DNA from 2 places in the Carboxydocella thermautotrophica DSM 16521 genome. Region 1 is predicted to be linked to the other one. Evidence: a T-box and tRNA genes for the amino acid it is inferred to sense, from the RefSeq annotation. Region 1 holds a T-box; the other holds one or more tRNA genes.
What was found. The T-box of region 1 lies ahead of thrS (threonine--tRNA ligase). A T-box ahead of a tRNA ligase gene usually reads a tRNA of that ligase, here a tRNA-Thr.
Positions count from the first base shown of each region.

Region 1 (16,339 bases):
TCAGAACTGTGGGCAAACTTCTGCTGGAAACCCTGGCTATTTCCACTGCCGGTACCGCCCTGGCAATCATGGGAGCCATTCCCCTGACTATCCTGGCTACCCCGCCCCGGGGTGAAGAGCTCTCCCGGGTCGCGCAGGGAACCCTGCCCTGGCTGCTGCGCTGGGAATTGTATTATCTCAGCCGCTCGCTTTTGAATCTCTGCCGGGCCGTCCCCGAGCTGCTCTGGGCCCTGATTTTTATCACAGCTGTCGGTCTGGGCCCTTTTCCCGGGGTGCTGGCCCTGGCCACCCACAGTCTGGGCATTCTGGGCAAGCTCTATGCCGAAATTCTTGAGGCGACTGACCAGCGGCTGGTGGATACTGTTCGGGCTACCGGCGCCTCTGAGCTGGCGGTGCTGCTTTATGCCCGCATTCCTGTGAATCTGCCGGTACTGCTCTCCTATACCCTCTTTCGCTGGGAATGCAACATGCGAGCTGCTACCGTCCTGGGTTTTGTGGGAGCCGGCGGGATCGGTACCCAGCTAACCCTCAGCATGCAGTTGTTTGCCTATCACGAAGTAGCTACTCTGGTGCTGATTATTCTCCTCCTGGTTCTGGGGCTGGATTTACTGGGACAATTTATCCGCAACAGCCTGCTAAACCAGCCAATCACCTGCAAAGACGAACTGGAATAGAATAATGTTTTTCGCCTCTAGAAAAACTAATGCTGATCAAGGAGACAGGAGGCGAGAAACTTTGCAGTACCAGCAACAAAAAACCCTGCCCAGGGTAGCATATTTTTGTATGGAATATGGTCTTCACCCCCAGCTCCCTATTTATGCCGGTGGACTGGGAATTTTAGCCGGTGATTATCTCAAGGCGGCCCGGGACATGGGCTTGCCGGTAGTAGGTATCGGTATCCTCTGGGCTCAGGATTATACTGAACAATACATCGGGGCCGATGGTCGTCCCTATGATGTTTTCCCGACTTATGACTACAGTTTCCTGCAGGACACAGGTGTAACGGTTACCGTGAATGTGCGGGGCGAGGAAGTGGTTTGCCGCATCAAAAAAGTGGACCAGTATGGCAATGCTCCCCTATACCTGCTGGACACCAACTATCCCGGCAGCCGTCACGGCTGGATTACCTCCAAACTCTACGGCGGCAGCAACCAGGACCGGGTGGCCCAGGAAATTGTGCTGGGTATCGGCGGAGTGCGGGCTCTGAGGGCCCTGGGCATAGAAGTGGATATTTATCATTTCAATGAAGGCCACGCCGTTTTTGCCGGGCTGGAACTGGTCCGGGAAAAAATGGCCCAGGGCCTCTCTTTTCAGGAAGCCTGGCGGGCCGCCCGGCGGCAGATAGTGTTTACCACCCATACTCCGGTGCCGGCAGGCAATGAAATCCATGATCACGGCCTGTTACAATATATGGGGGCATATAATGGCCTGACTTATGAGCAAATGAAAATGATTGGTGGCGATCCCTTCGGGATGACGGTAGCCGGTTTGCGGCTCTCCTGTATTGCTAACGGAGTCTCCCGTATCCACGGGGAAGTAGCCCGCCGGATGTGGAAGGAGGTAAGCAATTCTGCCCCCATCATTTCCGTCACCAATGGAGTACATGATCGCACCTGGCAGGATCCGGCCATCTGGGATGCCTATCAGAAGGGACAAAGTCTCTGGCCGGCCCACCAGGCAGCCAAACAGCGCTTAATCGATTTCATCCGCCAGCGTACCGGTACGCCTTTAAATCCCAGTGCCCTGCTGGTAGGATTTGCCCGGCGGGCTGCCCCGTATAAACGCTCGGACCTGATTTTTCGCAATACTTCCCTGATCGAGCCCCTGCTGCTGAACGGCAAATTGCAGCTGGTCTTTTCCGGTAAAGCTCATCCTGCTGATGAACATGGCAAAAATATTATCGCCGACCTGGTCAAAATGGACCGCCGCTTTGGCGATGCCGTCGTCTTCCTGGAAAACTACAACATGGAAGTGGCCAAATACCTGGTTCAGGGCTGTGATGTCTGGCTCAATAACCCCAGGCGGCCCTTAGAAGCCAGCGGTACTTCGGGCATGAAGGCTGCCATGAATGGAGTGCTGAACCTGAGTGTCGTGGATGGCTGGGTAGCCGAAGGTCCCCAGCATGGTATCAGCGGCTGGCTGCTGGACCATGTAATTGAGAAAAATGCCGCCCACTGGGATCAGGACGCCGAGGATCTGAAGGCCCTCTATCATATTCTGGTCAATGAAGTAATCCCCACCTACTATGAAGACAAGGACCGCTGGGGCCGGATGATGCGGGCCAGTATCGAAATGTCCCGGGAAAAATTCTCCGCCCATCGTATGATCCGGGAATATTATGAACAGCTCTACAGCAAAGGTGGGCGTGACCCTGAACGACGCACCTTTATCCATATCACTTCCGAAGGTATGGATGTTTTTCAGTCTGTGCTGCCGGAAGCCGCCCATTAAAAAAGAGCCCATCTCCGGGCTCTTTTTTACAGTCCTTTACCTTTTTCCCTGGCTATGCACAGCATTTCACCCACCGAGACCCGACAGGCAAACCCCCGCCTAAACGGCGGAGTTCTGACGAATGGTTTCATACATCAGGATACCGGCAGCCACAGCCACATTCAGGGATTCGGCCCCTCCCGGCATGGGAATGGTTACCCGCTCCCGGGCCAGAGCCAGCAATTCAGGACTCAACCCCCGGCCTTCATTGCCCAGCAAAAGCAAGCGGGGCTGTCGCCAGTCTAACCGGTAATAGGGCACTGCTCCTTCCAGGGCAGTAGCTGTTACCCACCAGCCCAGTTCTGCTGCTGCCCGAACAGCGGCCAGGCTGTCGGTCAACTCCCGGCAGGGCAGGTGAAAGATGGCGCCCATGGTGGCCCGTACCGTTTTAGGATTATACAGATCGCAGCTATCCGGGGTGGTCCAAACCTCCCTGATACCGGCGGCAAAGGCAGTGCGAATGATGGTCCCCAGATTACCTGGATCCTGAATCCCATCCAGCACCAGTATTATTCCCCGCCCAGGCCGGGGGAGGGCAAAATCCTGCTGCCGTACCGGCACCACCGCCACCAGACCCTGCGGCGTCTCAGTGGCGCTGAGTTTGGCCAGCACCCCTTCACTAACCTCCTGGCAAGGAATGGCTCGTTCCTTTAACTGCCGAAACAGGGCCTGTCCCCGCTCTTTACCAATCCCGGCAGCTGTATAATAAACTTTAGTAACCGGATAATCGGCTTTCAGGACTTCTTCCAGCAAGCGCACTCCTTCCACCAGAAAAGCTTGCTGTTCGCGGCGCCCTCTGGCTGTCAGCAGGCGAGCCCGCTCCTTGATTTCCGGATTGGCTGTGGAGGTAATTATCACTTTTAGCCCTCCATCCGCAGTTTTTTCAGGGATTTGTTATCTCCGATCACTACCAGGATATCATTATTCATAATCATGGTCTGACCGCCGGGAGCGACGATGATTTCCTCCCCGCGCTTAATAGCCATGATGTTAACTTTGTACTTGTTACGAATATTGGACTGCGCCAGTGTCTTCCCCACCAGGTCATCGGGGGCAATGATTTCCAGGATACTGTAATCCCGGGAAAGTTCAATATGATCCAGCACATTGCAGGAAACCAGGTTTTGCGCTACCCTGACGGCCATATCCCGTTCCGGATATACCACCTGGTCAGCTCCTACCCTGGCCAGCACCTTGCCATGCAGTTCATTCTGGGCTTTGGCGATTACTTTTTTTACTCCCATTTCTTTCAGCATGACAGTAACCAGAATGCTGGCCTGCACATCGGCCCCGATCGCCACGATAACCTTGTCGAAGTTGGTCAGGCCCAGTTCCCGCAAGACAGCTTCATCCAGTACGTCCGCTTCCACAGCATGGGTAACAAAATCGCGGATTTCCTGCACCCGGTCTTCATCCTTGTCCACCGCCAGTACCTCATGCCCCATAGTCGTCAGTGTCTTAGCCATTGCGGTGCCGAAACGCCCCAAACCAATAACGGCAAATTGTTGCATTTTGCCTGCCTCCTTTTAACCCACCAGAATCTTCTCTTCTGGATGTCTGATCAGATTCGGCTTTTCCATCTGGGCCAGAGCCATAAACATGGTCAGGGGCCCCAGCCGCCCGATAAACATAGTCATGGTGATCAGCAGTTTCCCGGCCAGAGATAGTTTAGGAGTAAGCCCCAGGGTTAACCCCACAGTGCCGAAAGCAGACACTGTCTCAAACAGGACAGTAAGATAATCCGCTTCCTCTGTGACGGTCAGAATCATGCTGACCAAACTGACTACACCAATGGCCAGGGCAGTGATGGCCATGGCCCGGTAGATTATTTCCTGGCCCAAACGGCGTTCAAACACTTCCACTTCCGTTTTGCCCCTTACCACAGACCAGACTGCCGCAGCCAGGGCTCCGAAGGTAGTGGTCTTGATCCCGCCCCCGGTCGACCCCGGGGAAGCCCCGATAAACATCAGCATAATCAGGATGATAACCGTAGTCGGACGGATATGGGCCAGATCCAGGGTATTAAAACCGGCAGTACGCGGGGTAACTGCCTGAAAGAGACTGGCCAGAATTTTGGTATCCCAGGCCAGGGGCCGCAAAGTAAAGGGGTTACTGAATTCCAGAAAATATACGGCAACCGCACCAATGATCACCAGAGCCGAAGATATAGCAAAAACCATTTTACTGTGCAGGGACAACTGTTTCCATTTCCGGTGTTTCCCCCGGTGAATTTCAGCAATAACAGCAAAGCCCAAACCGCCCAGGGTAATCAGAGCCATCACCGTCAGATTGAGGCCCCAGTTACCCACTTCACTGGTAAGACTGGAAAAATTGCCGAACAGGTCAAACCCGGCATTGCAAAATGCGCTTATACCATGAAAGATGCCATACCAGAGAGCTTGTCCCCAGCCCAGGCGCTCATGCAGAAAATACGCAATCAAAAGGGCACCTGTGCCTTCAATGATAATTGTGGTAACCAGCACATACCGGGCCAGCTTGACCATCCCCTGTAATGACCACTGGTTCAGAGATTCCCTGATCAGGATCCGTTCCTTTAACCCAATTTTCCGCCCCAGCAAAACAAAGATGTAGGCGGTCATGGTCATAAAGCCCAGTCCCCCTATTTGAATGAGGCTGAGCAACACAATCTGCCCAAACAGGGTAAAGGTGGTGGCTGTATCCACCACTACCAGTCCAGTTACGCAAACGGCTGAAGTGGCTTCAAACAGGGCATCCACAAAAGCTAAGCCCTGCCCGTTTTTAGTGGCAATGGGTAAGGTAAGCAGGAAAGCACCCAGCAAAATAACAGTTGCAAAACCAATTACCAGTACCCTGGCCGGAGCTGTCAGCCAGGTCCAAATCCTTCGCATAAAATGCGCCTCCCCGGTTTTTTCAGGGTTTTTCGTCAAAGATGTAAAGGGCATGGCAATGCCATACCCTTTTCTATTCTTACCCGGTATTCAGCTTGCAATTACAGGCTGGCCTTGGCTTTTTCCACCAGCTGGCTGAAAGCCTGCATATCATTGACAGCCAGGTCGGCCAGCATCTTCCGGTTGATTTCGATACCGGCCTTTTTCAGGCCATTGATCAAGCGGCTATAGGAGATGCCATTCATCCGGGCAGCAGCATTGATCCGGGCAATCCACAGTTTGCGGAATTCGCCCTTGCGATCCTTCCGGTCCCGGTAGGCATACATCAGGGACTTCATCACCTGCTGGTTAGCCATGCGGAATTTCTTGGACTTAGCACCCCAGTAGCCTTTGGCCAGTTTCAAAATCTTTTTATGTCTTCTCCGTGTTACGGTACCACCTTTAACGCGCGGCATTGACCTTTACCTCCTTTAGTAGGGCAACAAGACCCGCAGTTTTCTTTCATTGGTTTTGTCAACTACTGTAGCAGTGCGCAAACGGCGCTTGCGAGCCGGAGCTTTCTTCTCCAGAATATGGCTGTGGAAAGCTCTTCTTCTTTTGAACTTTCCAGTTCCGGTTTTCTTGAAACGTTTAGCTGCACCGCGGTGGGTTTTCATCTTCGGCATAGCAGGATCCTCCTCCCTAGTCGTGTTGTTTTGGTGCAAGAATCATTATCATATTCCTGCCTTCCACTTTGGGGGCCCGTTCCACAACGGCATAGTCCCGGACATAGTCGGCCAGCCGTTCCAGCAGCTGTTGGCCCAGCTCGGGGTGAGTGATTTCCCGGCCCCGGAACATGATGGTGGCCTTGACTTTGTCGCCATCCTTCAGAAAGCGCAGGACATGATTGGCTTTAACTTCAAAATCATGCTGCTCAATACTGGGACGCAGCTTAATTTCCTTAACACTGATCACTTTCTGTTTTTTCCGGGCTTCCTTTTCCCGTTTAGACTGCTCATAACGGTATTTGCCGTAATCCATAATCCGGCACACCGGCGGTTTGGCAGTAGGAGCCACCTCCACCAGGTCGAGATTACGCTCGGCCGCAATGCGCAGGGCATCCTTGATAGGCATGATGCCCAGCTGTTCCCCGTTTTCATCCACTACGCGGACTTCCTTGACCCGGATCTCCTCATTGATACGCAATTCCTTGCTAATAATCAGTCACCTCCTGCTGAAATTACAAAAAGGCGGATGGATATCCATCCGCCTGAAAGTCCTCACTCTACGGCCAAGCCGTAATGTTCGACCCTATCAACCTCAGTGACCCGCTGTCCTGAGGTGAGAAGCGGATGGCTTCTGCTTGGTTGTCTCACTCAGCATAGTATAACATCCAGACCGGGATTAGTCAAGAGCTTTTTCCCGAATTTCCAGCAAGACCCTTTCCTGCAGTTCTTCCGGAGTCATGCTGCCCAGATCTCCCTGGCCCCGACGCCGTACGGCAACGGTACCAGCTTCCACTTCCCTGTCCCCCAGTACCAGCATATAGGGGACTTTCTCCAGCTGGGCCTCCCGGATTTTGTAGCCAATCTTTTCATTGCGGTCATCCAGCTCTACCCGGATGCCAGCCCCCTGCAGCTGCTGATACAGTTTCACGGCGTAATCCCGGGCCCGGTCGGTTACAGTCAACAGCTTAACCTGAACCGGTGCCAGCCACACCGGGAAAGCCCCGGCAAAATGTTCGGTCAGAATGCCAATAAAACGCTCGATAGAGCCAAAGACCACCCGGTGAATCATTACCGGCCTGTGTTTTTGCCCATCTTCACCCACATAGGTCAGGTCAAATTTCTCCGGCATCTGGAAGTCCAGCTGAATGGTACCGCACTGCCAGGTCCGGCCCAGGCAATCCTTGAGGTGGAAGTCAATTTTAGGTCCGTAAAAGGCGCCATCCCCTTCATTGACCTTGTATTCCATCCCTCTGGCCTCCAGCGCCTCCCGCAGGGCACTGGTAGCCAGCTCCCAGATCTCATCTGACCCCATGGAGTCCTCCGGTCGGGTGGACAATTCCACTTTGTATTCGAAGCCGAAAGTGGAGTAAAATTTGTCGATTAACTCGATTACTCCCAGAATTTCGTCCTTAATCTGCTCTGGCAACATGAAGATATGGGCATCATCCTGGGTAAAACAGCGCACCCGCATCAAGCCATGTAATACCCCCGATTTTTCATGGCGATGGACCAGCCCCATTTCCCCATAGCGCAAGGGCAAATCCCGATAGGAATGGAGCTGGGACCGGTAGACCAGAATAGCTCCAGGACAGTTCATCGGTTTGACAGCATAATCTTCGTCATCGATTTTAGTAAAATACATATTTTCTTTGTAGTGGGCCCAGTGGCCAGAACGCTCCCAGAGCTGCCGGTTCAGGATGATAGGAGTACGGATTTCCTGATAACCCGCCTTGCGATGCTCTTCCCGCCAGAAACTCTCCAGTTCATTGCGAATTATCATCCCTTTGGGGAAGAAGAAAGGAAAACCAGGGCCTTCATCCATAATATCAAACAGCTTCAATTCCTGGCCGATTTTGCGATGATCCCGGCGTTTGGCCTCTTCCAGCCGGAACAGATACTGTTCCAGGTCTTCCTTTTTGAAAAAGGCAGTAGCATAAAGGCGCTGCAGCATCTTGTTCTTTTCACTGCCCCGCCAGTAGGCTCCGGCAATGCTCATGATCTTGAAAGCCTTGATCCGGCCACTGGAGGGCAAATGGGGCCCGGCACAGAGGTCAACAAAATCCCCCACCTGGTAAATGCTGATCACCGCATCTTCCGGCAGGTCATTGATGATCTCCACCTTGTAGATTTCTCCCCGTTTCCCGAACAGGGCCAGCGCCTCCTCCCGGCTGATTTCCTTACGGATAAAGGGCAAATCCTCTTTGACCAATCGGGCCATTTCCGCCTCGATAGCGGCAAAATCCTCGGGAGTAAAGGTATGGGGGCTGTCAAAGTCATAGTAAAAACCATCGGCAATGGCCGGACCAATCCCAAATTTAGTACCAGGGTAAAGTTTCTGCACGGCAGCCGCCATAATATGAGCGGCACTATGGCGCAGGATTTCCAGCGCTTCCGGGCTCTCAGCTGTGATAATCTCCAGCGCCCCCGAACCAGGTAAAGGCTGATGCAAATCGATAATCCTGTCATTCATTTTCCCCGCCAGAGCGGCTTTGGCCAAACCCCGGCCGATACTGGCCGCTACCTCTGCTACTGTAGTTCCCTGCGGATACTCTCGCACTGAGCCATCTTTCAAAGTAATCTCTAACTGTTCAGCCATTGATTAAACCCCCTTTTTCTGCAAACCAAAAATAAAAAGCTTTCATCCCTATGGGACGAAAGCTCTGCTTCCGCGGTTCCACCCAAATTGTTTTGCCAGCTGGCAAAACCTCTCCATCCCGATAACGGCGGGCGCCGTCCGTCACTACTCACCAACCGGTTTTGGCAACGGCACTCCGGGGTGGTTTCATCTGCTCCTCTCCTTAGCAGGGCTTGCAGCCGGTGACCCCGCCTCTCTGGAAGGAGGTAAGAGAGACTACTTGTCCCCATCCTCGCTTTCACTTGATTATACATTATATCCTAAATAAACAGAATCTGCAAGAGCCCGATAAAAAATCCCAGCACTCCGCCCAGCACTTCAATATGCCGCAATTCCTGGGCGGCAATCTTCAGGATCAGCTGTTCCAGCTGGTCCAGGTCCAGGGCCAGCACTTTCTCCTCCACCAGCCGGGCCAGCTCCAGGTCCTGCACCACCTGGCCCTCCAGCTTGTCCAGGGTTTTGCCCAGTAAGGCCGGTATCTCTTTATCCACCAGCTCACCGATTAACTCCACCGCCACTGTCCGCATGGCTAAAGGCAAAAAGGAAGGCAATTTTTCCAGCGCCCTCTTTTTCACCCCCTGATTGATCGCCTGCAAAACCGAAGGTTTCAATATAACCTGACGCAATTCCTCCGCCAGTTTCTCCGCTGTCAGCAGCTCTTCCGCCACAATCTGGCCGATCACCCGGGCCAGTTCCGCCTGACGCTTGGGGATCAGTCCCTGCAGAGTAAAATTGATCAGGGGAAAATGCCAGGCCCGCCGTGGTCGGAATAACATGCGCACTGCAATGTAGTTAGTAGCATATCCGATCAGAGCCCCAATCAGGGGCAAAACTACCCATTTCGGTAACAAGCCAAGCCCTCCTCGTTTAATGGACCAGACAGCGATGGCAGCCTGAGCACTCCTGCAAGCGGGTGCCGAAAATCTCCTTCAGCATCCCCCTGGTTTTGAGCCGGTTGGCCGGGGTTTTGTGGATAATTAGCCGTTCGGGAGCCAGTGTAATCAAGGCACTAACCAGGATGTCATCCAGGTTTATTTCACTGGGCGGCTGGTATTGCAACCAGTCATCCACGAAATCCTCCGCCAGGGCCCCTCCCTCCCTGTCTTCCAGGCGGAACTGGCGGTCGAGGGGAAAAAAAATATGGACTTCCGGGGTGCGCGGTTCCTGGATGTCGACAAAGTAGCGCAACAGGCGGATGAACTCCTGGTACTCCCGATCCAAAAGAAAGGCATCAACGGCATTTTCCACTGCCTGTTCCAGTTCCTGCAAATATTCCTGTAAACGAAAACGCAAAAAGCCATCTACTACCAGTTCTTGATTGGTAGCCAGATAATCCAGCACTTTGGCGGTAATCCGGTTCTTACGTAACAGCTTGCGCACCACCAGCTGCTCCTGTCCTTCCCCATTCAGTTCCCGCCAGGCCAGGGCAAAGATGCGATGCTGTTCTTCCGGGGCAAAGTAATAGTAGTTGCTGTGAATATAGCCCCAGAGCAAATCCTCTTCCCAGCGGTCCACAATCAGGTCGGCCACGGCCCCGGCCACAAAATGGCGGATGATCTGGCGAATTTCCTTGTCGGCATAACCTAACTGGCCAGTATCGTGGACCGATAAACCCAGGAAGGTATATTCTCCGGATGTAAATTCATTCAGGGCAAAGCGAAAGCCTTCTTCTTTCAGCCGGTCAAACTGCTGTAACAGGTGTTTTTTCAACAGGTTGGTATCACTGGCTGAGCCAATGGCATAAGGTTCCACGGTCGGCCACCTCCTTATGGATAGTGTCCGACGGGAAAGGTCCCCTTATGCAGAAAAGCTGAGTTTCGTAAATCTTACGAAAACTCAGCTTCAGCAGTCAGATGGAGGCGGCGGTCGGAATCGAACCGACGCATCTCGGTTTTGCAGACCGCTGCGTTACCACTTCGCCACGCCGCCGGATTGCATGTTCTATGTTACACAAAAAGCGGGGTTTTGTCAATAGTTAATTTGGTGATTGCGTAAAAGGAATGTCTCCATCTTTTTATATAATTATTGACACATATATATTGATAACATTATAATGTTAATAACATATATATGCATTTAATATCGAAAGGGTGAAATGCAATGTCAAATGGTAAATGTGGTCGTCATGTACCTGCATTCGTTTTATTGTTGTTAGCAGAAGAACCAGCCTATGGTTCAATGCTTTTAAATAAGATGAACGAAAGACTACCTTATAACAATATTGATGGTGCGGCCTTGTATAGAGCTTTAAAAGACCTTTTAAAAATGAATGCAGTTACTGCCTATTGGGATACAACAGAACCAGGCCCTCCAAAGAAATGGTACAAAATAACTCCTCTGGGATTAGAAAAACTAGCAGAATACAACGAAGATATTCAGCAAAGAATTAAAAATTTACAGTTTTTTTTATCCCACTATAAAAAAATGTTTGTTCAGGAGGAAAAATAAATGGATAATTTTATTCTTTATATAGCTTCTATAGGTTTACTTTTTTCGTTTATTAAAGATAAAAAGAAAACAAGACAAGCCTTAATTAAGGCAAAAAATTCTTTTTTAAATTTATTACCTGAAGTATTGTCTATTATGTTTTTTGTAGGAATATCCTTATCCATCATCAATCCTCCTACTGTTTCTAAAATCATTGGTAAACAGTCAGGAATACTAGGTGTTATCATTGCTTTGTCTATAGGCTCCATTACATTAATTCCAAGCTTTATCGCCTTTCCCCTTGGGGCTACTTTATTAAGCAATGGTGCCGGTTACACTCAAGTTGCTGCCTTTGTATCAACCCTTATGGCGGTAGGAATTGCAACCCTTCCTGCCGAGATCAAATATTTTAATAAACCTACTGCAATACTGAGAAACGGGTTAGCCCTTATCATATGTATACTCTTTACTTTTTTGATAAGTCAGGTGATGAATAAATGATTATAGTCAAAAAATACAAATGGGCCATCTTTTTATTTATTATTACAATTGCTATTTATTTTTATGATAAACCTACAGGAACAAAGGCCTTTAGCATTTTTCTTTCAAACATAATAACCATGCTCAAAATACTTCCTCCTACCTTTGTCCTCGTTGGACTATTAGATGTATGGACACCAAAAGAAACTATGATAAAATACATGGGACAGCATTCAGGAATAAAAGGAATAGCCGTTGCATTTTTCTTAGGCACAGCAGCTGCTGGACCCTTATATGCAGCCTTCCCTATTGCTGCCCTTTTATTAAAAAAAGGCGCTCGTCTAGCTTATGTATTATTTTTTTTAGGAGTATGGTCAAGCACAAAACTCCCTATTGTACTTTTTGAAATTGCCTCTTTAGGCTACAAGTTCACTTTCCTACACATTGGCATAAGCCTCCCTGCTTATTTAGTTTCTTCATTCTTTATAGAGAAGATACTCTCTTCTAATTCTAAAAACGAAATTTATAGAAAAGCAGTTACTCTTTAAATAGATTATGACGAGGTAATTAAAAAAGCCAGGCCTGACCGGTTTACCGGCAAGGCCTGGTTTCTCATTTCTTCACCTGTTCCAGCTTCCCCGTAGCCAGGGACCATTTCCAGATTCCTTCTGCCCCCTGCTGGGGTACAGTCCCCTGAGCCGCCGTCACCCGGAAATAAAGCTCCGGACCAGTCGGCAGCCAGTAGAGGAAATTCAAATCATAGTTAGTCCAGGGAAACTGCTCATCAAAAGGGGTTTTCAACACCTTTTTCACTCCCGGCTCATAAATTACCAGACGCCGGGTCCCGGCAGGCGTATCCAGATTGGCTGCCAGATATTTGCCCTCCGGTGACCAGGCCAGAGCCGCCACTCCTCCTTCAAAGTACAAATCCAGGGGCTTTAAGGCCGGCCTGGCAGCAGCTTCAGTCGGCAGCAGGGCAATAAAGGCATGGAGGCCGCGGGTGGACAGGGCCAGCTCCTTCCCATCCGGCCGCAGGGCCAGGGGGCCAAAGCCTTCCCGCCCAACACCGAATTCCGTCCCCGGCTCCGCCCCCAGGGGAGAAGCTACATTGGGCAATTGTTCCAGGGACAGCAGGGTACGGGCCTGCCCGCCCTTTTGCTGCAATACCAGGGCAATATCCCGGGCGGTTACCAGCCAGTCGGGGGTCAGGTCCTCAATGCCATCTACCCGCCACTGGCCTTCCTCTTTTTTCAGTTTGAGCCGGCTTTGATAGACCCGGGTATAACTGCGGTCGGAGTAGGTTTCCTGCCAGCGGACAGTCACTGTTTTTTGCTCTGTATCCACTGCTCCGATTTGATAGCCGACCCAGTGGGGATTAAGGGGGCCTAAGATTTCCGCTATCTGACTCCGTCGGGCCGTGGTCAGGGTATTGCGCAAACTCTGTTCCTCCCGGCTCAGGCGGGCTTCAGCAAACTGGCTTGCTGCTTTGCTCAAATCCTCGGCAGCTGGCCCCATACCGGGCAAGCTGCATCCGCCGAGCAGCAAGGAGAAAAACAGCAGCCAGCTCCAGCACTGCCGTTTTTTCATCATACCACCCCGTTAATTTCGTAGCGATAATTGATTTTAGCTACCCCTTTGACGGTGTTAGAAGCACTGCAGTATTTATCCAGGGACAGTTCAATGGCCTTGACCAGCTTCTCCTCTGGAATTTCGCCCCAGACCCTGTAAACCAGGGTGATTTCAGTAAATACTTTGGGGTGATCAGCAGCCCGCTCCCCTTCAACCTCTACGACAAAATCCTGCAAATTGAGGCGCATTTTCTCCAGAATGGAGACAATATCAATGGCGGTACAGCCCGCAACCCCCATTAGCAATAACTCCATGGGCGAAGCGCCTTTGCCTTCACCACCGGCAGCCGGAGCAGCATCGATGGGAATATCCACCTCCTGGGCCCCCCGCCCTAGAAAATGCATTTTCCCCTGCCATTTAATGTTTACCTTCATGTTAATTACCTCCCTCTCTATGCTAGCTGACGCTCCCGGGCCAGCAGCCGGGCCAGGAACTGGCCGGTATAACTCTGAGGCTGGGCCGCCACTTCCTCCGGAGTGCCCTGGGCGATTATCTCTCCGCCCTTATTGCCTCCTTCCGGCCCCAGATCGATGATATAATCGGCGGTTTTAATTACATCCAGGTTGTGTTCGATCACCACCACCGTGTCACCGTTTTCCACCAGCCGGTGTAGTACCTGTAATAGTTTGTCCACATCAGCCATATGCAAACCGGTGGTGGGCTCATCCAGAATATAAAGAGTGCGGCCGGTGCTGCGGCGGCTGAGCTCGGTAGCCAGCTTGACCCGCTGGGCTTCCCCGCCGGACAGGGTGGTGGCCGGCTGCCCCAGTTTGATATAGCCAAGGCCCACATCCTGCAGGGTCTTGAGTTTACGGTGGATTTTGGGGATATTCTGGAAAAATTCCACCGCCTCATCCACTACCATTTCCAGCACATCAGCGATGGTTTTGCCTTTGTACTTCACTTCCAGCGTCTCCCGATTATACCTCTTGCCTTTGCATACCTCACAGGGGACATAGACATCGGGCAGGAAATGCATCTCAATCTTGATAATCCCATCCCCGCTGCAGGCTTCACAGCGGCCCCCCTTAACATTGAAACTGAATCTTCCGGCCTTATAACCTCGCACCCGGGCTTCCGGAGTCTGGCTGAAAACCTCCCGAATAGCGTCAAAGACCCCGGTATAGGTAGCCGGATTGGAGCGGGGAGTACGGCCAATAGGGGACTGGTCGATATCGATTACTTTGTCGATATGCTCCAGGCCCCGGATTTCCTGATGGGCACCGGGCTTATCCTTGGCCCGATAAAGATGGGCAGCAACTCCCTTGTAGAGTATTTCATTGACCAGAGTGGATTTGCCGGAACCGGAAACCCCGGTGACACAGACAAATACCCCCAGGGGAATGCGGACATTCAGGTTTTTCAGGTTATTCTCCCGGGCCCCGATGATCTCCAGATATTTGCCATTGGGGGGCCGACGCAGGGCCGGCACCGGAATGCGTTTTTTGCCACTCAAATACTGACCGGTCAGGGAGCGGGGATTGGCCATGATTTCCGCCACTGTCCCCTGGGCCACCACTTCCCCGCCATTGGCCCCGGCTCCAGGGCCGATATCGATGACATGGTCGGCGGCCAGAATGGTATCTTCATCGTGTTCCACCACCAGCAGGGTATTGCCCAGGTCCCGCAGCTGTTTCAGGGTAGCCAGCAGGCGGTCATTGTCCCGCTGGTGCAAGCCGATGCTGGGTTCATCCAGAATATAGAGCACTCCTACCAGGCCGGAACCGATCTGGGTGGCCAGCCGGATGCGCTGGGCTTCACCTCCGGATAAGGTATGGGCCGCCCGGCTCAGGGTCAGGTAATCCAGACCCACATTATTGAGAAAACCCAGGCGCGCCTTGATTTCCTTGAGGATCTGACGGGCAATCAGCTGTTCCCGCTCAGTCAGCGCTAATTCCTCAAAGAAGCGCAGGGCCTCTTCCACCGAAAGGTCAGTCACTTCCCGGATGTTCTTGCCTCCCACCAGCACGGCCAGGGCTTCCGGCTTCAGGCGGGCTCCCTGACAGGCCGGACAGGGTTTGGTGGTCATGTATTCCTCAATTTCCGCCTTGACGCTCTCGGAAGTGGATTCCCGGTAACGCCGCTCCAGGTTGGGAATGATCCCCTCCCAGACCGAATCCATGGTATGTTTGCGACCATAACTGCTGTAAAAGGTCCAGTGGATTTTCTGCCCCGGAGCACCATAAAGGAGGACCTGTTTTTGCTCAGGGGTAAAGCGACTGATGGGGGTATGGAGATCAAAACCAAAGTGTTTGCCCACCGCCGCCAGCAGTTGCCACATCCACTGGTTAGTGCTGCTGCTATATGGGAGGATCGCCCCTTCAGCGATGCTTTTTTCCGGGTCCGGAATCACCAGCTCCGGATCGATTTCCATCTTCTGCCCCAGCCCCGTACATTCCGGACAGGCCCCAAAAGGGGAGTTGAAGGAAAACAGCCGGGGCGCAATTTCCTCGATACTGATACCGCAATCGATACAGGCGAAATTTTCACTGAAAGTTAGTTCTTCGCCGCCAATTACATCCACCACTGCAATCCCTTCCCCCAGCTTCAGGGCCACTTCCAGGGAATCGGCCAGGCGCTGGCGAATGCCTTCCTTCAGCACAATCCGGTCCACCACCACCTCAATGGTGTGCTTTTTATTCTTTTCCAGGCTGATGGGTTCATTCAGGTCATAAATCTGCCCATCTATCCGCACCCTGACATATCCCTGTTTGCGAATTTCCTCCAGCAGTTTGGCATGTTCCCCTTTACGCCCTCGTACCAGGGGAGCCAGGATCTGCAGGCGGCTGGCTGACGGCAGGCCCAGAATCTGGTCCAGCATCTGGTCCAGGCTTTGCTGTTGAATGGGCTGGCCGCAGCGGGGGCAACGGGGACGACCGATGCGGGCAAACAACAGCCGCAGGTAGTCATAGATTTCCGTCACCGTACCCACCGTGGAACGGGGGTTGCGGCTGGTGGTTTTCTGGTCAATGGATATAGCCGGGGATAGTCCCTCAATGTAATCCACATCCGGCTTGTCCATCTGACCCAGAAACTGCCGGGCATAGGCGGAAAGGCTTTCCACATAACGGCGCTGGCCCTCGGCATAGATGGTATCAAAG
Region 1 is NZ_FUXM01000015.1:13,228-29,566, reverse strand. Features, by position in the region: gene phnE (phosphonate ABC transporter, permease protein PhnE) at 1-674, shown strand, start outside; gene glgP (alpha-glucan family phosphorylase) at 736-2,451, shown strand; gene B5D20_RS07175 (TrmH family RNA methyltransferase) at 2,551-3,348, opposite strand; gene B5D20_RS07170 (potassium channel family protein) at 3,351-4,001, opposite strand; gene B5D20_RS07165 (TrkH family potassium uptake protein) at 4,017-5,360, opposite strand; gene rplT (50S ribosomal protein L20) at 5,462-5,815, opposite strand; gene rpmI (50S ribosomal protein L35) at 5,831-6,025, opposite strand; gene infC (translation initiation factor IF-3) at 6,042-6,557, opposite strand; gene thrS (threonine--tRNA ligase) at 6,744-8,663, opposite strand; T-box leader at 8,712-8,944, opposite strand; gene B5D20_RS07140 (DUF445 domain-containing protein) at 8,963-9,553, opposite strand; gene ytxC (putative sporulation protein YtxC) at 9,570-10,454, opposite strand; tRNA gene B5D20_RS07130 (tRNA-Cys) at 10,557-10,631, opposite strand; gene B5D20_RS07125 (PadR family transcriptional regulator) at 10,803-11,150, shown strand; gene B5D20_RS07120 (VIT1/CCC1 transporter family protein) at 11,151-11,630, shown strand; gene B5D20_RS07115 (permease) at 11,627-12,157, shown strand; gene B5D20_RS07110 (hypothetical protein) at 12,222-13,196, opposite strand; gene B5D20_RS07105 (OsmC family protein) at 13,196-13,612, opposite strand; gene uvrA (excinuclease ABC subunit UvrA) at 13,630-16,339, opposite strand, start outside.

Region 2 (16,339 bases), on a different contig from region 1:
AGTGTAGGCAGCCGCTAAACCCGTGATGCCGCCACCGATAATGACCACTTTTTTCATCTTTTCATCACCTCTGTTACAACCTCCGCCAGGGCTGAAATAAATAACGGCAAATCATTGACTGCCCGGGCCCGCCGGAAATTCAGCCCCAGGGATCTGGCATGATTGGCCTGCTCGATATCTATGTCATACAGTGTCTCAATATGGTCAGCCGCAAAACCGATGGGAATCAGCAGGACATCCTTTTTACCCTTCGCCGCCAGCTGCTCCAGCACTTCCTCCACTTCCGGGCCCAGCCATTCCCCCTGCCCGCCCCCTTTGCTCTGGTAAGCCAGGGTCCAGGGATTGGCCGGAAAATGAGCAGCCAGAGCCCGGGCTGTTACTTCCACCTGCTCCTGATAGGGGTCAGCCTCCGACCCACTTACATAGGAGACAGGCAAGCTGTGGGCACTGAAAATCAATTCTACTTCTTCCGGCCGCTCAAAGTCCTGTAGCTGTTCCCTTCCCCTCGCAGCCAGAGCCGCGATAAACAGGGGATGGTCATACCAGGCCGGTGCCGGAATCACCGGACAGGAAAACTGCTCCTTTAGCCTGTCCACTTCAGCCAGATAGGCTCCAGTGGTTATCCGCGAATAATGGGGCGAGATGCTGAGAGCGATAACCTGCCCGGCCCCTGCTGCAATCAGTTCCTTCAAGCCCTCTTCTATATATGGAGCCGAATTGCTCATTCCTACCGCTACCTTCCAGCTTCCTCCCAGCTGGTTCAGTCTGGCTTCCAGGGCGGCCGCCTGGGCCCTGGTAATCTCCAGCAGGGGAGACTTTCCTCCAATTTGCCGATAACGGGCCTGTACTTTGGTGATCACCGGCGGCGGTTTTCGCCCTTTCATCAACCGGGTCATAAAAGCCTCGACCCCTTCTGGCCCTTCTGGCCCGCCAAAACCCAGCAACAGCACCCCGTTGAGCCGCTCTCCCATTTACTTCACTCCTTACCGGCGACTGTGTTTGTGCACTGCTTCCACCAGAGCAATCACATGTTCTACCGGGGTATCTTTGTGGATGCCATGGCCCAGGTTAAAAATATGTCCCGGCCGATTGCCAACCCGGGCCAGAATATCCTTAACCCTTTCCTCAATTACCCGGGGCGGTGCAAACAACATCATGGGATCCAGATTGCCCTGAACAGCTACATCATCGCCCAGGCGACGAATGGCATCATCGATATTGATGCGCCAGTCCAGGCCGATGACATCTCCACCGGCTTCTTTCACCAGTTCCAGCATGCTGGAGGCATTATTGGCAAAATGGATCACGGGCACGCCACTATCCTTCAGGCCGTCCAGCACCTTTTTGGAATAAGGCAGCACATACTGACGATAATCTTCGGGAGACAGAGCCCCTACCCAGGAGTCAAATAACTGCACCGCCTGGGCTCCGGCAGCAATCTGAGCCTTGAGGTAACGCAAAATCACCTCGGCAATCTTGTCCATCAGAGCATGCCAAACTTCGGGGGCCTGCCACATCATCTTCTTGCACTCAATATAATTTTTAGAGCCGCCCCCCTCGATAATATAGCTAGCCAGGGTAAAGGGCGCACCGGAAAAACCGATCAGAGGAACTTTATCTGCCAGTTCCCGCCGTAAGATACGGATGGCTTCCATGACATAGGGAGTAGCCTCTTCCGCCTCAATGACCCGGATGGCATCCACATCCGCCCTGGTTCGGACCGGGTTATGAATTACCGGGCCCTCGTTTTTGGCAAACTCCAGTTGAATCCCCATGCCTTCCAAAGGCAAAAGAATATCGGCAAAGAGGATGGCAGCATCCACCCCCAGTTTGTTCACCGGTTGCAAAGTAACTTCAGCGGCAATTTCCGGAATCTTGCACATTTCCAGGAAAGAATACTTGCTTCTAATCGCCATATATTCGGCCATGTAACGGCCCGCCTGGCGCATCAGCCAAACAGGAGTATAATCCACCGGCTCCCGGCGACATGCTTTGAGAAAGGTGTCATTCATGTATGTACTGCCTCCTTGTCCTCAGTTTCACATACTTTTTACTATTCAACGAGAAAGAAGAAAATCCTTTTTTATCTTACCCTATTTTCGCTAATTAACAAAATACCCTCCGTTAAACGGAGGGATAGCATTTACTCCCACTCAATGGTGCCAGGAGGCTTAGAAGTTATATCATAGACAACCCGGTTCACATGGGGGACCTCATTGACAATCCGGTTGGAGATGCGCTCCAGCAGCTCATAGGGCAAGCGGGCCCAGTCCGCAGTCATACCGTCCTCACTGGTCACTGCTCGCACTACGATAGTGTATGCATAAGTGCGTTCATCCCCCATCACACCCACACTTTTCATGGAAGGCAGTACGGCGAAATACTGCCATACCTGTTTGTTCAAGCCCGCATTAAAGATCTCTTCAGTAACAATCGCATCAGCTTCCCGCAATATATCCAGTTTGTCCCTGGTAACCTCTCCCAAAATGCGTACCGCCAACCCGGGGCCCGGGAAAGGCTGGCGCCAGACGATCTCAGCAGGCAATCCCAGTTCCTCACCCACTGCTCGCACTTCATCCTTGAACAGCCAGCGCAGGGGTTCAATCAGTTCAAACTGCATGTCTTCCGGCAAGCCCCCCACATTGTGGTGGGTTTTGATCGTAGCTGCTGTTTCCGTGCCGCTCTCCACCACATCGGGATAGAGGGTACCCTGCACCAGAAAATCAATCTGCCCCAGTTTTTTGGCCTCATCTTCGAAAACATAAATGAATTCATTGCCAATCAGTTTCCGTTTGCGTTCCGGATCAGTAACCCCGGCCAGTTTTTGCAGGAACCGCTCTTCCGCATCCACATAAACCAGATTTATCTTAAACTTCTCGCTAAAGATTCGCCGTACCTGTTCGGCTTCCCCTTTGCGCAAAAGGCCATGGTTAACAAAAACACAGGTCAGTTGATCCCCTACTGCCTTGTGAACCAGTACTGCTGCTACGGAAGAATCCACTCCCCCCGAGAGGGCACACAGCACCTTGCGGTCTCCTACTCGCTCCCGAATTTCCTTTACTGTTTGTTCAATAAAGGAGCCCATGTTCCAGGTACCATGGCAGCCGCAAACATTGAAGAGGAAATTGCGCAGCATCTCCTGGCCTTTCGGGGTATGCACCACTTCCGGATGGAATTGTACCGCATAGAGCTGGCGCTGGTAATCAGCCATAGCTGCCACCGGAGTATGTTCCGTCTGGGCTGTCACCTCAAAACCAGCCGGAGCAGCAGCTACAAAATCCCCATGGCTCATCCAGCACTGGGTAGGGCTTTCGATCCCGGCAAAAACTTGATCCTCTTTCAGGATGCGCAGCTCGGTTTTGCCATATTCCCGGTTAACAGCCCGGTCCACTTTGCCCCCCAGGGTATAAGCCATCAGCTGCATGCCATAGCAAATACCCAGAATCGGAATTCCCAGCTCAAAGATGGCGGCATCAATCCGCGGTGCTCCTTCTCCGTAGACGCTGGCTGGTCCGCCGGAAAAGACAATCCCTTTCGGATTCATGGCTTTAATGCGTTCCAGGGAAGTGGTATAAGGCAGCATTTCGCAATATACCCTGCACTCCCTGATGCGCCGGGCGATCAGCTGACTGTATTGACCGCCGAAATCCAGGACCAATACCATTTCCTGCTGTTGCATTTCTTTAATGGCCTCCTATCCTATTTCTGATAAGCTTCCGGTTTTAACACGCAAATATAGGGCAGGTTGCGGTATCTTTCTGCAAAATCCAGACCATAGCCCACCACAAATTCATCGGGAATGGTAAAACCGTTAAAATCAGCTTGAATATTCACTTTACGCCGGCTGGGCTTATTCAGCAGAGTTACAATCTTAACACTGGCCGGCCCCCGGGATTTCAGGTTTTCTACGAGATAATTCAAAGTGAGGCCACTGTCAATAATATCCTCAATAATCAGAACGTTTTTCCCCTCAATGCTGCAGTCCAGATCCTTTAAGATTCTAACCACACCGGAAGATTCGGTGGAAGAACCATAACTGGATACTGCCATGAAGTCTATTTCCAGTGGACAGGTGATCTGCCGAATCAAGTCAGACATGAACACAATAGCACCTTTCAGTATCCCCAGAGCCAAAATGGGCTTGTCCCCATAATAGGAAGAAATTTCTGCTCCCAATTCCTTTACTTTTGCCTGAATTTCCTCTTCTGACAATAAAATCCGTTCAGCCTCTGCGATCATGTTCTGTCCTCCCTGCAAGTTTATTTTTCAATTTTAACACGGAAAAAGGAAACCGGTCAAGGTATGACCGGTGGTTTTAGTGGTTGATTAATCTGGTTGTGTCGCCGAAAATCCAGGTTAATAAAGATTTTTACCCCGGGATTTTTCTGATGAGTCCCGGTCAGCATTACTCGATAAAGTTTTCCTTCTTTTTGATCCAGCCATAATGTCCCCTTAAACTGACCAAAAGCCTGGTTCAAATAGGGATTGGTAATGCGTGGAGTAGTAGTGATACGATAGCAATTCACCCCTGCTACCTTTGCTTCCGTAATCTGGTCCGTTGCTTTTAGGCCCTGGCCCCAGTCCAGTAGGCCCCAGGATGAAAGCAAAATCTCAATCAAATCCTGGCTACCCGCCTGCGGTGGCGGCATTTGCTGCCAGCGACCATAGGGGTCCTTCAGATAAATTTTCCCCTTGACCTGATAGTAATCCAGAGGCGTTTTAAGCAGTTGGCCCTGCAAATGCACATCCTGGCCAACCTTTACTCCCTGCAGATCACTTAAATCCTGTTTTTTCCCATCCACCTCCAGCCAGGCGCGATTTTGAAATTCATAGCTCTGCAATTGCACCATCTGCCGGGGCAAGTTTTGCAAAATTTGTTCAGGGGAAAGAGGGCGGGTCAACCACCACCAGCTCGCAGCAGCCAGAACCGCTATAATCGCTAAGCTAAATGTTATGAAAATCCAGTACCGGTTTTTCCCCATAATCCAGCCCCCTTCCCTCACTATCATCTTATGAGGGCCAGGGGGCTAATATTACTCGGATTCAGCTGTTATAGGCGTCCAGCGGTTTTTATCCCGGGTCCGGTACTTTTCCATCATCCGGTCCCAGGCTTCATCCAGATCTATACCCAGAGAATTGGCAAAACAGACAACAATGAATAAGATATCCGCCAGTTCAAGAGCTATGTCTCCTGGCGGCTCCCCCGGTTTTTTGGGTTTCTCGCCAAACTGGTGGTTTACTTCCCGGGCCAGCTCTCCTACTTCTTCTGCCAGTCGCGCTACCAGGGTCAAAGGCTTAAAATAGCCCTCCTTGTACTGGCTGATATAGGCATGGGTCTCTTCCTGCAAGCGCTTCATCCGTCATCCTCCCTGTGACTCTTCTTGTTCATCATTGCCTCACTGCCTCCAGCCAGTGGGCCCCAGCCCAGTTGAAAAAATTCCTCTGCTGCCCCGATTCCCCCCCAGGAAGTCCAGGTTCCCCAGGATTTATGACCATGTCTTTTCATAACTGCACCTCCGGACTTTTTCTGTTATTATGCCCGGAAGTGTTATCAATCAATCTTTAATTATATATATTGCCATATACACCATCAGCTACATTTTCAGTACCATTAGGCTGGGGGAGCTGTATCACTGTTTGGATTTTGATGACTTTGGCTCTGTTCATATATTCCAGCTGGTAGCCCAAAGCGGACAGTACAGGCAGCAAAGGCAGGTATGGCCCATCGGCAAATAACTGAGGCGCAAGACTGCTCCTTGTTTCCCTGCCATTTATTTTAAGCCCCGGTTCGCTTAAAAACAACTCTAAAACCGTCTTTTCCCGGACAAACTGTATATATGTTCCTTTTATTATCATTTTCCCGGGAATAAACCAGGATAATTGTTGTGCCCGCAGATAAGCCTGCCCTTCCAGCCAGCGTATATCCAGCCAGGCAGGGTAAAGTTTGCCATTAACCTGGACTTTCCATTTTTCCTTTTTCATGCCTGCTTTGCCGCTTTTCCTGATTTTTACCGGTGTTCCCCGGGGCACCTTTTCCTGTAACCACTTGGCATCATAGAGATTCAGGCGAATACAGCCATGAGACGCCGGCCGGCCTAGCATTTGTACTGAACGGCTGATCAGGCGTTTCCCGGTTCGGTCGAAAAGGATGGAATGAAAAAGATAATCCCCGTTGAAAGCGGAATAATATTTGGCTGAAACCCCATAATCAGTAACAAACATTGGCCCTTTGCCCTGGATGCGAAAATCCCCCACCGGTGTTGGCGTCCCAGGCGCACCGGTTGAACAAATCATGGCCCGCAGCAAGAGATTGTTATCATAGACCTTGACCATCTGGGTGCTTAAATCCACCTCAACCCTCATGGCAGCCTGAACTGCCGAAGGTAATAATAAACATGCTATAAATAGAACAATAAAATAAATTTCTCTTTTCATTCTCCCCACCCCTTCATAGAAAATAGCATTAAAGTACATCTATATATCTATGAGGGGCAGAATGGAGATAGAATTACTGATTTAACTTTTCACATCTTCACATCATATCTTAAAGCATAGCATAACATAAGGGGTGATATTTATGCCTTTTCTAGCACATGCTCCTAACAAATATGCAGCTGCCGGGCCATATCCAGAAATAAAAGTAGTTTCTTCAAATCCTTACTATGCTGAGCTGTTGATGGATGATTATGCTGGATTTGCCAGCGAATTTACTGCAATAACCCAGTATTTATATCATCACTATATAATAAAAAATAAAAAAATAGCTGAACTTTTAGAGGGTATTGCTATTACTGAAATGCATCATATGGAGTTATTGGCAGAAACTATTGTACTTTTAGGTGGTGAACCAAGAATTCGAGGTGCTTTCAGCACCTGGGGGCACTACTGGAATGGCTGTTATATAAAATACGGTACAAGTGTTTATGATCAATTACAAGCTGATATTGAAGCAGAAAAACAAGCTATAGCTAATTATCGTTATCGTATTATGCAAATTGACGATCCTTATATCCAAAAACTTTTAGAGCGGATAATTCAGGATGAAGAGTTGCACCTGGTACTTTTTCAAGAAGCTTTGAGAGAGCTTCCTTGCTTAAATAGGCAGTCCATAGTAAGATAAAAACAGATAAGTACACTTTGTTCGCTAAAGTTGGGCACCAATTAGGCACCAATAAACAAAAAAGCCTCCGGCCCAAATTCCGGAAGCCTTGATTTCTCTGGAGCCGATGAGGGGACTCGAACCCCTGACCTACGCATTACGAGTGCGCCGCTCTACCGGCTGAGCTACATCGGCTCGCACCAAAAATAATACCTAAATCGCCCTTTATTGTCAAGTATAAGCTATTGGTAAGAGGTGAAATAAATGGTCTCACCCCGACTTCAACAGATATTCAACAAAGCCCTGGAGGTATTTGCCGAAAAAGGATATGCCGGAGCAGTAATGGATGAAATCGCTGCTCGTGCCCAGGTTGCCAAAGGAACTCTGTATTATCATTTTGACAGTAAAGAAGATTTATTTGCAAAGCTGATCAGAAATGGCTTGCAACCTTTGCTTTCCGCCGGCCAGCAAGCCTTGAACCACCCCTCACCCCAGGATATATATAGCCTTATAAAAGTACAGGTGAATTTTTTTGCTCATAATAAATTATTTTGCCAGGTGCTTTTAACTGAGGTCTGGGGAGCTTCAGAGCTGCAATACCAGTTTCGCTCCCAATTGAGTGATTTCATTTCCCTCTGGGCTGAAAGCTTACGCAAAGGCCAGCAGGCTGGCTTTATTCTACCTGAACTCGATTGTGAAACTGCCGCTGCTGCCTGTTTTGGTGCGGTTAGCATTGCCTGTTTACACTGGATCCTGAAACCGAATACACCCTCATTTCCCATCAATCATCTGGAAAATATCTGCCATCAACTAATAATATCCGGTTTAACAAATAATAAAGCAGGTCAGTAACGCCTGCTTTTTGCTTTTATTTTTTTATTAATTTTTCCTGTCCGGTTTTAATCTCTTCCAGTATTTTCTTAACCAAGGGCGAACCGGCAGGCAATCCTTGCTCCCTGGTAATATCCTTACCACAGTAGGGACAAATCCAGGTAAAATGGGGAGATGAACTATAGGAATCACCATAACAGTTCGGACAGATCTTACAATACACAGAACCCACCTCAGCATCCTGTTATACAATAACAGATTATTCGCCATGATTGCGTGAATTCCTGCTCATCTTTCACCTTTTTTTTCAATTATTATTTTTCTTTTCCAGCAGCTCGCAAAAACAACGGACGATTTCAGGATCAAATTGCTGACCCGCACCTTTTTTAAGCTCAGCTACGGCTTCATCCTGGTCAAGGGCTTTACGATAAGCCCGGTCTGAAATCATGGCATCATAGGCATCTACCACTCCGATTATCCGTGCCCCTAAAGGAATATCTTTGCCTGCCAGCCCGTCGGGATAACCCTGGCCATCCCAGCGTTCATGGTGAGACCGAATCATAAGTGCTATCTCTTCAAATTGCTCCAGTCCAGCCAGAGCTTCCTGCCCTATAACCGGATGACGCCGCACTATATCCTTTTCTTCCGGACATAAACAATGGGGTTTATTCAGAATCATGCCGGCAATGCCTATTTTCCCAATATCATGTAAGGAGGCAGCCATTTCAATTTGTTCCACCAGTTCCTGAGGCAAATTCATATATCTGGCCAGTAAACCTGCCCAGCGTCTGACCCGCTGGGAATGACCTCCTGTATACTGGTCCTTTAACTCAATTAATCCAACTAGAATATCAATGGTTGCCAGCATTTCCTCAGTTCTTTGTTGCAGTAGCATTCTTTCCTGGGTTTTGTCAATAATTATTTCCAGTACCTGCTCTACTGCACCATTTTCAATCAAGGGCACTGCTACTTGTTCTACAATCCGCCTTTGTCCTCCACTGAACTCTTCTTTAACCTGACTCTCTACCGCCTTGCTAACAAAAGCACGGGCTACCGCACACCCGGGACAAATGCTATTACGCCCCAGAATCTCAAAACAATGCCGCTCCAGAACTCGTTCTGTCGGCATTCCCACAATATCTATTGCAGCCCGATTTATCCGTTTAAAAGTGTAATCTTTATCTATCAAAGCATAAGCAATGGGAGTACTTTGAAAAATCGTCTCCCAGAGACGGTTTTGTTCTTCAAGATGTTTTTTAATCGCAACCAGCTCTTTATGTTGATTCAACAACTCTTCCTGGCTCAATGTAAGTCGGGCCAGCAAAATGCCAATTAATGGTGGTACCATATCCACCAGTAAAAACCAGGCCCGTCCAAAATGGGTAGCCCAAAAGGCCTGCCAGCTTAAAGTAACCCCTGTACTGAGCATTTCTACCACGGTAGCGAAAAAGGGTATGAGCAGACCGATAATAAAACCATATATGCCATTGATGATATAGCGTTTCTTCCTCATTTAGTGCCCCTCACTTGTTACTAATGTTACAAGCCTTCTATTACAATATTCGGCACATACAATATTCGGCACAAAATCACAAAATCCTTCATTATTTTCGCTACAAGACTGAATTTTTTAGTCAATTTATTATTTAGAAAAACCGGACCAGTCGGCCCGGTTTTTCAGGATATTTATTGCTGTAAATATTGCTGAACCATCTGCCAGTAGGCAGAATCCTCAAAGCCCAGGCGCCAGATACCAGCACCGGCTAAACCATATTGTTTTACCAGCACCAGTCTTTTAGCATTGCTTTCTACGTTTTCAAACCAAACTTCATGTTTTTGTCCCTGTTCATCGGTATAGGTAAACCAGGATTCCAGTGCTGTAGCATCCCAGTTAACTTTAACACCATATTGGGCTGCTCTGGCTACAGCTTGCGGATAGGTTACACTGCGAGCACCGGTTCCAACCCAATCATACCCATAAGTGGCCAGGCCCAGCAGAATTTTGGAAGCCGGTATTTTGCTGACCGCATATTTTACTACTTGTTCTGTCCAGGGATAAGAGGCAATAGGTCCAGCCGGGCCCCCAATCCAGTGTTCATCATAGGTCATGATCTGAACCAGATCAGCCCGCTGCCCAATAGCCGCATAATCATATCCCCCTGACCAGGAACTGGTGGTATCATCCTTGGTTTTCGCCGGGATAGAAACTACAGTTAATAAGCCTTTTGCCCCTAGTTGCTGTTTCAACTCACCCAGAAAAGCGAGGTAGTGTGGGGCATCTGCCGGATATATTCCTTCTACATCCAGGTTAACCCCTAGATAACCGCGATTCTGTACCTCATTCACCAGCTGGCTGATCAAACGCTGTCTTTTAGCGGGATCAGTCAGCACTGCCCGGGCCAGGTTTTTGTCAAAACCCACACGATAATCAAAGTTGTGTAACAAAGCCAGTGGTTTGATCCCCCGGGCCCTGGCCTGCTGCAATGTATAAGCTTCCTGGTCAGCATTACCTTTCAGATTACCATTGTTATCAAAGGTATAGGTAAAGGTAGCTATTGCCCCCAGCCCCTGACTCTGGATCACACTCTGGGCCGAGCGGTTATCGCCTGGATAGTCAATAGCCGTATAGCCCAGAATCCAGGCGCCTTTTTCAGCACCACCCAGCAAATTGGTTAGAGCTTTAGCCTGAGTGCGGATTTTATTTAATTCCTCTTCAACTACTATGCCATCGACTTTTAATCCATTGGCTTTTTCCCAGGCCTGTACTGCCATTACCGTCAACAAACCATAATAACCGGTGGGTTGTACAGTCAGCAATCCCATGGTTTTCAGGGATTGCTGCAATTCCAGCACCAGGTTGGAACGCACCCCTAGCCCCAGTACGGCTGGGCGGGTTGCAGTTACCCCCCGGCTGACAGGATTCTGGCTGGCCATCAGTGCTGTCCAGGCCTGCTGATTAACTACCCCGGTTGCCGCTAACCCCCTGGACTTTTGCCATTTTACCACTGCTGTTCTGGTCAGAGTACCAAAGTAACCGGTAATTGGCCCCTGGTAGAAACCGAGCTGATTCAGTTTCTGTTGCAGCCTTTTCACCTGTTCCCCGCGACTGCCCAACGTCAAATAGATCCGTTGAGCTGTTGCGGTTGTACCGCGAGTTACACTGACATTAAACAGGCGATTCCAGCTAACTGGACCGATTATTCCATCAGCAGGCAGGCCATTAGCCTTTTGCCAGCGCAGGACAGCAGCCCTGGTTTGAGTACCATAGTACCCCGTAATAGGTCCGACAAAATAACCAAGCTGTTTTAATCTGGTTTGTACCTGTTTAACAGCTTCACTTTTACTGCCTACTTTCAGTACAATTACTGTTGCTGATTCTGCCCTTAAGACAGGCATAAAGTTACCTAAAACCAGGGAGAAACTCAATACTAATAAAATCAGTCTTTTAAGATTAGTCATTTTATCCCCTCTCTTTCTCCGCTTTACTCCCCCTATGCTTTTATGGTAACACTGGTCAAGGTGTAACTCAAGGAACAAATCTTACCAAAATTAAAACCGCCGTTTTTAGCCGGCGGTTTTGGTTCTACAATACAAATTCTACCACATCGCGATCTATTAACTTAATACAATGACTGAGTTTATCCGCCAGACTGCGATCTGCTGCTGCTGCCCCCCGGATTTGCCGGAGTAAATCGATGGTACGGCGGAAGATGGAAACAATATCTCCGTCCTGCAGATTACAATAACTGCGCAGATCGGCGAATTCCAGGCCTGCGCTCCACTGGTAAGCCAGGAGGGAAACTTCAGGATGGAATTCTACCGTTACCGTATTCAGGATTTGCTCCTCCGCCCTAATCAAAGGCAACATCAGTCGGTAAATCCGTTCCAGATCATAAACCGGACCCTTTTTGAACCAGTCGTGTTTGCGGCTTTCATAGGCAATGGCCGCCACCAGAGCCACAATCTGCTCCGGTTCAAATTCATGAAAGACTCCATCAAAATACAATTCTGTTACCAGCAACTCCTGAACATAAATCTGGGTAGCAAACTTGCCCCGGGGAGTCAAGGCATTATTTTCATCCACAAAGCCTAATTTTTGCAAAAGCTGGCGCTTCAAACGAAAATCCCGGATGAAATTGGTTTGCTTGCTTAACCTCCCCCACTCTTTATATAATTCCTTCTTTTCCTCATCCAGGCGACGATATCTTTCCTGCTGGGCCTGACAGTGGCCCTGTTGCTCCGCAGTACATAAGCGGGGAACAACCTCCGCCAGCAAGCTTTCGTTCTGGCTGATACGCAGGGACAGTTCCTTGCGTTTGCTTTCATAACGTTTACTCCGCCCCCAGCGGGTACGGAAGAGACGGTTAAGCTCCCGCTTGTCAGCCTTCAGCCTGGACCAGGCAGTATGATACTGCAAGGGACAGGTCAGATTGTAAATATCTTCACAGCGCTCTGCCAGGATTTGTGCCAGCTCCTGCTCCAGTTCTCGAATACGTTTTTGTAAAAAATCAGCTTTTCGGGAGGCCTGGAAATAGGCAAAATTATGTTGCAAAACTTCCTCTATTTCTTCCTCGGTTTGGTGATGACCTATCAAATTCACCACCGAATTATAACCCAGGTTAAAGCAGCTTTGCAGGTTTTCCAGTTTTCTTTCATCTGGTTTTACCATCTTGTCGGGATTAAGCCAGTTTAAATCCACAATGGAAAATACAAAACCTTCAGTATCTATTCCCCGCCGTCCAGCCCGGCCTGCCATCTGGAAATACTCCTGATTGGTCATAACCCGAAAATCTTTGCCATCAAATTTTTCATTGGAATCAAAGCAGACAGTTTTCACCGGCATATTGATACCCACAGCAAAAGTTTCCGTACAGTAAAGGACTTTGATGAGGCGGGCCGTAAGCAAATCCTCAACCACTTCCTTTACTATAGGCAACATGCCGGCATGGTGAAAACCAATGCCTTTTAATAACACCCGACGTACTCGCTCTAAAGCCAGCAGGTTAGCTGTAACCCCCTGTTCTGCTGATTTGTTAGCCAGGTATTGTTCCACTTTAATTCGTTCATCTCTGGTCAGGAAATTGAACTTGCGGGATAGCTCATAGGCATAGTCTTCGCATTTTTTACGGCTGAAAACAAAATACAAGGCAGGCAGATATTCATCCTTTAAGAAACTGACCAAATCCACATGGGTGGTCGCAGGCAATCCTTTTCCTGCCGGAACTCCGCTCTCCGCCATCTCCTCCAGTTTTTGACGCCGGATTTTGATGGCTTTTTTCAGGTTACCAGCCCCCATGGTTTTTTCAAAAACAAAATGCTTTAAGGGAACAGCCCGTTGATGATGTTTAACTACCTTTACTTCTTCACCTTTAATCGAGGCAATCCACTCGGCCAGTTCTTCCGCATTGGGAATGGTTGCCGATAAACCTAAAATCTTAATATGTTTGGGCAAGAAGATAATAGTTTCTTCCCAGACACTGCCCCGGTCCAGGTCACTAATGTAGTGAATTTCATCCAGAATCAGGTAGCGTACCATATCCACAACCGGGTCTCTGGTCAAAATCATATTGCGAAAAATTTCTGTTGTCATTACCAGAATAGGGGCATTGCTGTTAATAACCACATCCCCGGTTATGATTCCCACAGCATCCTTACCAAAATAGTGTTTGAAATCCTTATACTTCTGGTTGGAAAGAGCCTTGATAGGGGCGGTATAAACAACCTGTCGCCCTTCCCGGTAACATTTTTCAATAGTGTAATCCGCAATCAAGGTTTTTCCTACTCCTGTTGGAGCAGAAACCAGTACCGACAGGTTATTGTCCACATAATCCATGGCCTGGCGCTGAAAGTCATCCAGCAATAAGCCGCGATAATATTTCTTATCCAATGCTTCCACTCCTCACTACCGGGAAATTTTGCGCCAATGCTCTCTGATTTTATTCCAGACCTTGTTAGTAACCAGTTTATCGACATTATTCAGGATTTTTTCCACCTGGGCCAGAACCTCTCCTGAACCGCTCCAGTGTTCCACGACAATATCAGGGGCTGCCTGTAATAAACGATTAATTACCAGAGCAGCTAAAATCAAATCATCCCCAAAACCAATAGGCCCTACCAGGATTTCCGGCAAAAAATCCAGTGGCAAGAAATAATAGGCAATTGCTCCCGCTATCCCATATTTAGCTGTAGCCGGAACCCGGGGGTCCCTTAATAAGCGCACCAGTAGAAGGAAGAAATCCGGCGCCAATAAAAGCAGGTCTACCAGTTGCCGGCTGGTTTCTCCCCCTTTTTCCTCCGCCCAGTTAGCTATCTTTAGTCTGATCCGGTCATAAAAATTATCCGCTCTGCGCATCTCTCTCACCGTCCTTATCTTCCTGTTACTATCTGTTACTATATAATAGCAAAAAATATGGTAAAATGAAACTGAGGTGATTTTATGGGTTACGTGGGTGCAATCTTTCGACCTCCCAGTGAAGCAGATAGCCTGATCCTCCAGGTAACAGTAGGCTGTTCTCATAATCGCTGTACTTTTTGTACCATGTACAAGGATAAAAAATTCGCTCTTAAACCTGTAGCTGAAATTAAGGAAGACCTGCTGTCCGCTACTCAATGGCCCTATTTCCGTCGCGTTTTTCTTGCTGATGGCGATGCCCTGGCCGCTCCTACCGATTATCTCCTTAACATCCTGGAGTTAATTCAAACACTCCATCCCCAGGTGAACCGGGTCGGCATCTATGCCAGCCCTAAAAGTATTTTGACCAAATCTGTACAAGAATTGCATTTATTGAAAGAAAAAGGGCTGGGCATTGCTTACCTCGGACTGGAAAGCGGCTCTGACCTGATTTTGAAAAAAATCAATAAGGGTGTAGACAGCCAGGCCATGATTGATGCTGCCGAAAAGGTAAAAGCTGCTGGCCTGCTTCTCTCTGTCACAATCATCAACGGCCTGGGTGGCAAAGGCCTCTGGCAGGAACACGCACAGGCCACTGCCAGGGTCTTAACAGCTATGCAACCCCACTATCTCGGAGCTTTAACCTTGATGCTCGATCCCGCAGCTCCATTATATCAGGAAGTCCTACAGGGTACCTTCCAGCCCATTGATGAACGAACACTCCTGGCTGAACTGGAGCTTCTGCTGTCCCAGGTTGAACTGGAAAACTGTATCTTTCGTTCCAACCATGCTTCCAATCTGTTTGTATTAAAAGGCACTCTCAACCGGGACCGCGACCATTTGCTGGCTCAAATTCGGCAGGCCCCGGAACAAATACAGCGTTTCGGCTGGATTCCCCGCCTCTGATGTCGGAAAGAAGGGAAAAAGAGACATTTTTCTTAGCAGGAATATCCAGGCACGTCAGCGAATTACCTGGCTGGAGGTGTCAGTATGGCCAGGTACCGGCTGATTTTCCTGTTGGCCTTTTTCATAAACCTGCTTTACCCTGCATCCATATTTTCCGCTACTCCAGATTTTCCCGCTAGCAAACAGCTGGTACTAGCGGCTGTAAACTCATGGACCACTGCTCCTCGCCAGGCTCTCGAAATTACCAGCCAGTTTGCCGAATCTGACCTGAATCCAGAGCAATTGCTTCTGGCTTACCCCGCTTCGCCCTGGATTTTACGTCTGCGCTGGCTACAACACGACCGCAGTTTTTATTATTCTTCCCTCTATGAAGACGAAAACCACCGCGGTCTTTACCGCGGTGGTAACTGGTCGGGCTATCCCGCGCCCTATCTTTATCCGGGGCCTTTATCCCAATGGCCTCTGTTACCATGGCCCGGTTCGGAAGGTGAAATTCACTTCCTGGGCACCAAACAATATGCTGATCAGTGGGTTAAAGTCTATGACTTTCAGCCTCCGACGCCGTTTATTTCCCCTCACTGGCAAGGAAACGTCCAGGTAATTTCTTCCCGTTATCTGCTGTTTATTACTCAACAGCCCTTTCCTCGCCTGGTAGCCGGTGAATATTACTGGCGTTTACGCCTGAATAACCAGCCCCTGGTGGTGGCTATGAAAGCCCGCTTCAATTATTGACATTGCTTCATGGCACAAAACTCTCCGCACATAGAGCATTCTGCCCGGTGTCCCGGGTTTTTTCTTTTTCGCATTTCTCTAGCAGTAGCCTGATCCAGGGCCAGATTAAGCTGCTGTTCCCAGTCCAATTCTTTACGGGCCTTGCTCATCGCTTTATCCCAATTCCAGGCTTTTTCAATTCCTTTAGCCAAATCAGCGGCATGAGCCGCAATTCGGGTAGCAATTACCCCCTGCCGTACATCATCGGCATCTGGCAAGCCCAGGTGTTCTGCCGGAGTCACATAACAAAGGAAATCTGCCCCGGCAGCTGCAGCAATCGCTCCGCCGATAGCTGCCGTAATGTGGTCATGCCCGGCACCCACATCAGTAACCAGGGGGCC
Region 2 is NZ_FUXM01000017.1:6,268-22,606, reverse strand. Features, by position in the region: gene hemG (protoporphyrinogen oxidase) at 1-57, opposite strand, end outside; gene hemH (ferrochelatase) at 54-971, opposite strand; gene hemE (uroporphyrinogen decarboxylase) at 984-2,012, opposite strand; gene guaA (glutamine-hydrolyzing GMP synthase) at 2,144-3,679, opposite strand; gene hpt (hypoxanthine phosphoribosyltransferase) at 3,700-4,239, opposite strand; gene B5D20_RS07630 (LolA-like protein) at 4,296-4,982, opposite strand; gene B5D20_RS07625 (nucleotide pyrophosphohydrolase) at 5,034-5,357, opposite strand; gene B5D20_RS13870 (hypothetical protein) at 5,354-5,506, opposite strand; gene B5D20_RS07620 (L,D-transpeptidase) at 5,563-6,435, opposite strand; gene B5D20_RS07615 (ferritin-like domain-containing protein) at 6,578-7,120, shown strand; tRNA gene B5D20_RS07610 (tRNA-Thr) at 7,219-7,294, opposite strand; gene B5D20_RS07605 (TetR/AcrR family transcriptional regulator) at 7,364-7,951, shown strand; gene B5D20_RS07600 (hypothetical protein) at 7,968-8,153, opposite strand; gene B5D20_RS07595 (HD-GYP domain-containing protein) at 8,238-9,443, opposite strand; gene B5D20_RS07590 (peptidoglycan-binding protein) at 9,617-11,389, opposite strand; gene B5D20_RS07585 (DEAD/DEAH box helicase) at 11,514-13,817, opposite strand; gene B5D20_RS07580 (YkvA family protein) at 13,833-14,282, opposite strand; gene B5D20_RS07575 (radical SAM protein) at 14,367-15,227, shown strand; gene B5D20_RS07570 (hypothetical protein) at 15,312-15,959, shown strand; gene thiC (phosphomethylpyrimidine synthase ThiC) at 15,953-16,339, opposite strand, start outside.
Region 2: it has a tRNA-Thr gene. The T-box ahead of thrS (threonine--tRNA ligase) is inferred to sense a tRNA for this amino acid. The anticodon was not compared.